One region of the Enterobacter cloacae complex sp. HYC042_NIDB genome, then DNA from elsewhere that is predicted to be linked to it. Evidence: predicted binding sites of a transcription regulator. Region 1 holds the regulator's gene; each other region holds the start of a gene.
The links. Region 1 encodes CRP, which controls carbon source genes, mostly activating them, when cyclic AMP is high. Its sites were predicted from a motif close to ATGTGANNNNNNTCACAT; they were not measured.

Region 1 (2,321 bases):
AGGCTGGCGATACTGAGCATGACGCTAATCCTTGCAGCGTTGCGCAGAGCGGAAGATTTCAGAGACAGGTAGCTTCTCAGCGCCGGCAGCAGCGGCAGACGTTTCTGTTTATCCGCCATCAGGTCACGGGAATAAAGCGGGCGCTGGGTGCGCAGCACGCGGGCGATGCGGCTGAAGTGCCAGGCGGCAAACTGGCCGACCGGGTTATCCGGGTGCTGACGGGCGATTTTCTCCAGCGCGCCGAGCTGTTTGTCCATGTTAAAGCGCGTGGGGTAGCGGTGGTAGAGAATATCATCGGCCAGCACCCGCAGGCGCGCGGAGACGGTTTGTGCGTTCCAGCGGATCACCGCTTCGGCATGGCTGCGCTCAACCAGCTTTTGCACCTCCTGCGGGTGGTGAAGGCTAACGGAGATATGCTCCTGAAGATCCAGCCCCACCTGGAAGGTGCGCAACAGCCGTTTATATTCGTGGTTCTTGTTGGCGGCGAGCATATGCAGCTGCTGATAGCACTGGCTTATCAGGTCTACCACCTTTTGCTGGCGCGTCAGCAATGGCGGTAAGGATTTTTCCGGATCCGTATGCTGGGTGAGCAGGGTGTATTTGGCTTCACAGTAATCCGCAAGCTGCACGTAGAGCAGGCTCAGAGATTCGCGCAGCGGCTGCTCCCGCCACAGCCAGAACCAGAACCAGTTAAACAGCCCGTACCACAGCGTGCCGAGGGCGTAGATCAGCAGCGGCTCCCACACGGGCATATTACCGGCGAGGCTCAGGGTGAAGATGGCCGCAATGAGTGACGCGGGAAGCAGCCGGGCATGGAGCGAGCTGATTTCGGCGGTGACGCCGAGGGTCATCGCCAGCACGGTCAGGATCAGCGGCAGGGGAATATCGCGAGCCAGCAGAAGCTGCACCGCGAGGCTACAGCCAGCAAACAGCGAGCCGCCAATTATCAGACGTTTGAAAAAGCGTTTATGGGGCGTGTCCAGACCGGCAATGTTGCAGCAGGCGGGGACGAGAGAAAACAGCAGGCCCTGCTGAAGATGTCCCAGGATCAGGCCCACGGCCACGGGAAGACACAGCACCAGCGTTTGTCGTAGTGCGTAGTTAACTTCCGGGTGATAGATCAGCCTGCGCCACATGGGGAATAGAGACAAAAACGGCGTGACACCTCGCGATGGCACGCCGTTTAGGCAGGATTAACGGGTTCCGTAAACCACGATGGTTTTACCGTGGGCGGAGATCAGGTTTTGATCTTCCAGCATTTTCAGAATACGGCCCACCGTTTCGCGGGAGCAACCGACGATCTGACCGATTTCCTGACGGGTAATTTTAATTTGCATGCCGTCCGGGTGGGTCATCGCGTCTGGCTGTTTCGCCAGGTTCAGCAGAGTCTGCGCGATACGGCCAGTCACGTCCAGGAAGGCGAGGTTACCCACTTTCTCTGACGTCACCTGCAGACGGCGCGCCATCTGGGAAGAAAGACGCATCAGGATGTCAGGGTTAACCTGAATCAGCTGACGGAATTTCTTATAAGAAATTTCAGCCACTTCACATGCTGTCTTTGCACGAACCCAGGCGCTACGTTCCTGGCCTTCTTCAAACAGGCCCAGTTCACCGATAAAATCGCCCTGGTTCAGATAGGAAAGGATCATCTCTTTGCCTTCCTCATCTTTGATCAGCACTGCCACCGAGCCTTTGACGATGTAATACAAGGTTTCCGCTTTTTCACCCTGGTGAATCAGCGTGCTCTTCGATGGGTACTTATGAATGTGGCAATGAGACAAGAACCATTCGAGAGTCGGGTCTGTTTGCGGTTTGCCAAGCACCATGCGCTGTTATCCTCTGTTATAAGCTGTCACCAGAGTCATCAGATGCATCCGGACTCTGGGGTTGCAATCGAATTCTTACCCATACCCTGGGAAGTCGGCTGTCGTAACGTTTCGCAGCCAGTAAAGTTTGATGTCCTCTGCATACATGTGTAACGTCAATGTATTACTGTAGCATCCTGAGTGTTTTAGCATAGCTTTTGCCGCGTGTCTCCTGGTGTCTCGCTTCAGCATGATGCAGGTCGCCTTCCATTGCGAGAAATGTAACGCACGCGTAATCTGTCACCAAAAATGCAACGTTGGAGTTAATGAATATGCAAGCGCGCGTGAAGTGGGTTGAAGGTTTAACGTTCCTGGGCGAGTCCGCATCAGGACACCAGATTTTGATGGATGGTAACTCCGGCGATAAAGCCCCAAGCCCAATGGAAATGGTGCTGATGGCGGCAGGCGGATGCAGCGCGATTGACGTGGTGTCGATTCTGCAAAAAGGCCGTCATG
Region 2 (2,321 bases), 1.1 Mb from region 1:
GTTCGCTGATGCGATAACCCAGCGCGTTGGCCTGCTCGTCTTTCCCGTAACGCCCCGCCATGCCTGCTTTCTCACACAGTCCGTTCACCGCTTCGGCAAGACCGTACATGCCAAACATCGGCACAAACCGATCGGCATCAATCAGCCCCTCTTTCACCAGGAAGCTATTCTCAAAGAAGCCGGATTGCCCGTACAGAAAATCGCAGCGCGCATCGATGATGGCGATTTGCTGCTGGCAGTAGTGCGGTAGCGTGCGGGTGAAGAAGTCGTCAATGGATGTGCTGTGTTCGGCGATTGTCTTGAGGTTAAGGCGCACCAGGGTGCTGCCACCGCCCGCCAGCGGCAGAGAGTTGTAACAGCTCACCACGCCAAAACGGCCTTTTGTGAAAATTTTATCATTCACCGGGCCGTTTGAAATATGCGGTTTGCTGCATTCACAAATGTTTTTTGCCACCTCAAGCAGTAAATCGTCTGGGGTGATCTCAGGATCGTAGATAAAGGTCAGATTGGGCGCAACCTGCTTCAGTTCAGCATCTGCACGCAGAATGGCACGGGTGACAGGGCCGTCGGTGGGCCCGATGTTGGCGTGCATAAACGCATCGGGCAGCGTTCTGTCGAGATAGCGCCAGAAACGTTTTATTCGGCTATCGATTTCTTCTTGTGTTAGAATTCTAACATACGGATTCAGTAGCGCATCAAGCTGCCCCAGATAGACCGGCATTGATGTCACTGAAGGAACATGGTGATAGAGAATAGTTAACAGAGAGAGGGCGTCATCAAGATCTTTCGCGCCTTCCAGCTCCAGCCATTCCGAACCGTTAGCCAGGAATTTTTCATAATCCGGCAGCACGTAACGCGGTTTGTAGGGGGCATGACCTTCGTACATGTCGCAGATAAACCCCTCGTCCAGCGCGGCGCGTGCGGCCGGAGATAGCGTCGGGTAGGGCAGATAATTTTCCGCTTCCAGCGCCAGAAAATGACGTTTTTGCTCCGGGGTTAACACCGGGCTTGTCACAATGTGCTGGCAACGTTGTTGCAGGGCGTCGGGCATGTTCACTTCCTTGAATGTTCTGCGGATGATGAACGGATTGTAGGAAGCCAGCCTGCCGGCGCTTTTGATCCAACAAGGGGTATCGCTGCTTTAGTCAGCAATTTGCACGCTAAAGTTTGAAGAAGATCTCATTACAGTAATGCAAATTTGTACGCAGTTTTCATTAACTGTGATGAATGTCGAAGTGTGGATGCGGGTGAATGTTAGAATACTCACAGACCCGCAAGGTAAAATTTATACGGCACTGCCGTTGGAGAATGTTATGACCGATTTAACTGCAAGCAGCCTGCGCGCGTTGAAGCTGATGGACCTGACCACCCTGAACGATGACGACACCAATGAAAAAGTCATCGCCCTGTGCCATCAGGCAAAAACGCCAGTGGGTAACACCGCCGCCGTCTGTATCTACCCGCGCTTTATCCCGATTGCCCGCAAAACGCTGAAAGAGCAGGGCACGCCGGACGTGCGCATTGCAACCGTGACTAACTTCCCGCACGGCAATGACGACATTGAGATTGCGCTGGCGGAAACCCGCGCGGCAATTGCCTACGGCGCAGACGAAGTTGACGTGGTGTTCCCGTACCGCGCGCTGATTGCCGGCAACGAGCAGGTCGGTTTTGACCTGGTGAAAGCCTGTAAAGACGCGTGTGCGGCGGCAAACGTGCTGCTCAAAGTGATCATCGAAACCGGCGAGCTGAAAGAAGAGGCGCTGATTCGTAAGGCGTCAGAAATCTCCATCAAAGCTGGCGCAGATTTCATTAAAACCTCTACCGGTAAAGTGCCGGTCAATGCGACCCCGGAAAGCGCGCGCATCATGATGGAAGTTATCCGCGATATGGGCGTATCCAAAACCGTTGGCTTCAAGCCTGCGGGCGGCGTACGTACCGCGGAAGACGCGCAGCAGTTCCTGGCGATTGCCGACGAACTGTTTGGCGCTGAGTGGGCTGACTCCCGCCACTACCGCTTCGGCGCGTCCAGCCTGCTGGCAAGCCTGCTGAAGGCGCTGGGTCACGGCGACGGTAAGAGCGCAAGCAGCTACTGATTGCCAGACAATGCCGGATGGCGCTTCGCTTATCCGGCCTACAGGATCGCAGGGCGGGTAAGCGTACCCGCCGCCATTCACCCGATTCCGCATGGGGGTTACCGTGTTTCTCGCACAAGAAATTATTCGTAAAAAACGTGATGGTCTTGCTTTAAGCGACGAAGAAATTCGCTTCTTCATCAACGGCATTCGTGACAACACCGTCTCAGAAGGGCAGATTGCGGCTCT
Region 3 (2,321 bases), 2.0 Mb from region 1:
GTAAAGTGGATTTCCGTATGCGGATAGACCAGATACTCAAAAATGACGTGTGATGCCGCGAGGGTCGCATGGCCGCAGAGGTTAATTTCATGCAGCGTGGTGAACCAGCGCAGTTCAAATCCGCCGTCGGTTCGCACAAAAAACGCGGTTTCCGACTGGTTATGCTGCTGTGCCATTTTGAGAAGCGTCTCGTCCGGCAGCCATTCTTCCAGAGGACATACCGCTGCCGCGTTGCCGCCAAAGGTTTTGTCGCTGAAGGCATCCACCAGATAAAAATCAATTTCCCGCATTGTCTCTTCCTCTTTTGTTATCAGTTTTAGCGCAGATACACAGTGCCTTTCAGGTAGCACGACGCCTGACCGCTCATTAATACGCGCTCCCCTTTCAGCTCGCAGCGTACATCCCCGCCGCGCGCCGAAACCTGACGGGCAAACATTGCCGTTTTCCCCAGCTTTTCGCTCCAGTAGGGGATCAGCATCGTGTGCGCGGATCCAGTCACCGGATCTTCCGGAACGGCAACGCCCGGTGAGAAGAAGCGGCTGACAAAGTCATATTCCCCTTCACCCGGTGCCGTCACGCTCACTTTATGCTCGCCCGGCGTCATCGCCGAAAAGCGCGGCGCAAGCGCTTCAACCTGCCGGGGATTTTCCAGCACAATCACCCAGGCGCGGCCTTTACGGGCTTCAACGTAATGGCGGATACCGAGCGCCGCGAGCATCTCCGGCGGCGGCGTCTCTTCTCGGGTCGGGCACGCCGGGAAGTCCAGCGTCATCCACTCTCCCTCCCGGCTGACCGTCAGTCGGCCAGAGGCGGTATCAAAGTGGATCCGCGAGTCGGGGTAATCGAGTTCATTAAACAGAACGTGCGCGGCGGCCAGGGTGGCGTGACCGCAGAGATTGACTTCAGTGAGCGTGGTAAACCAGCGTAGCTCAATGCCGCCCTTAGTGCAGACGAAAAATGCGGTTTCCGACTGATTATGCTGCTGCGCCATTTTCAGTAACGTTTCATCCGGCAGCCATTCGTTCAGCGGGCAAACCGCTGCCGGATTGCCGCCGAACGAGGTATTGCAGAACGCATCTACCAGATAAAAATCAATCTCCTGCATTGTCTTACCGCCTGTCTTTGCTGTGTTGTACTTTTATATTCAATGAAAACAACGCCCCCGGCTACCGCTTTCATAAGGTAAATATTGAGATCTGCGTCACATAATGATTGAGTTTTCGCCGTATGACGTTTTAAGATCGCCTTCTCATCTTTCCAGCAACGAATCTCCGACATCCCTATGACAACGAACACAGTTTCCCGCAGGGTCGCGTGGCTACGCGTGGTCACGCTGGCCATTGCCGCATTTATTTTTAACACCACAGAATTTGTTCCGGTTGGGCTGTTGTCTGACATAGCAGAAAGCTTCCAGATGGAAACGGCGCAGGTGGGGATTATGTTAACTATCTACGCCTGGGTGGTGGCGCTGATGTCTTTGCCGTTTATGTTGCTGACCAGCCAGATGGAGCGGCGCAGGCTGTTGATCGGCCTGTTTGCCCTGTTCATTGCCAGCCATGTCCTGTCGTTTATAGCGTGGAATTTTACGGTGCTGGTCATTAGCCGCATCGGCATTGCCTTTGCCCACGCGGTATTCTGGTCGATCACCGCGTCGCTGGCTATTCGGCTCGCGCCGGCGGGTAAACGCGCCCAGGCCTTGAGCCTGATTGCCACCGGTACCGCGCTGGCGATGGTGCTGGGGCTGCCCATTGGCCGCATCGTGGGACAGTACTTCGGCTGGCGTACCACCTTCTTTGCCATCGGCATGGGCGCGCTGGTGACGCTGGTGTGTCTGATTAAGCTGCTGCCCGCGCTGCCAAGCGAACACTCCGGCTCGCTGAAAAGCCTGCCGCTGCTGATGCGTCGCCCGGCGCTGCTGAGTATCTACCTGCTTACCGTTATCGTGGTCACCGCGCACTACACGGCGTACAGCTACATTGAACCGTTTGTGCAGGTGGTCGCGGGCTTTAGCGCAAACTTTGCCACCCTCTTACTGCTCATTCTCGGCGGCGCGGGCATTATTGGCAGCGTGCTGTTTGGTAAACTGGGTAACCAGCATGCCTCCTTGCTGGTGAGCAGCGCCATCGGCCTGCTGCTGGCGTGCCTGGTGCTGCTGCTGCCTGCGTCAGGCAGCGAAAGCCAGCTGGCGATCCTGAGCCTGTTCTGGGGCGTGGCGATCATGATTATTGGTCTCGGCATGCAGGTGAAAGTCCTGGCCCTGGCGCCGGATGCCACGGACGTGGCGATGTCGCTGTTCTCGGGGATATTCAATCTGGGGATTG

Region 2: a site for CRP is predicted at 1,166-1,183, ahead of deoC (deoxyribose-phosphate aldolase). Genes of this name have one in related genera too.
Region 3: a site for CRP is predicted at 1,190-1,207, ahead of OKF39_RS12110 (sugar transporter). Genes of this name have one in related genera too.

What each region holds. Positions count from the first base shown of each region.
Region 1 is NZ_CP109650.1:4,503,949-4,506,269, reverse strand. It holds gene OKF39_RS21645 (YccS/YhfK family putative transporter) at 1-1,136, opposite strand, end outside; gene crp (cAMP-activated global transcriptional regulator CRP) at 1,194-1,826, opposite strand; gene OKF39_RS21635 (OsmC family protein) at 2,138-2,321, shown strand, end outside.
Region 2 is NZ_CP109650.1:853,104-855,424, forward strand. It holds gene OKF39_RS04115 (YjjI family glycine radical enzyme) at 1-1,051, opposite strand, end outside; gene deoC (deoxyribose-phosphate aldolase) at 1,314-2,093, shown strand; gene deoA (thymidine phosphorylase) at 2,197-2,321, shown strand, end outside.
Region 3 is NZ_CP109650.1:2,526,070-2,528,390, reverse strand. It holds gene OKF39_RS12120 (PhzF family phenazine biosynthesis protein) at 1-290, opposite strand, end outside; gene OKF39_RS12115 (PhzF family phenazine biosynthesis protein) at 317-1,105, opposite strand; gene OKF39_RS12110 (sugar transporter) at 1,283-2,321, shown strand, end outside.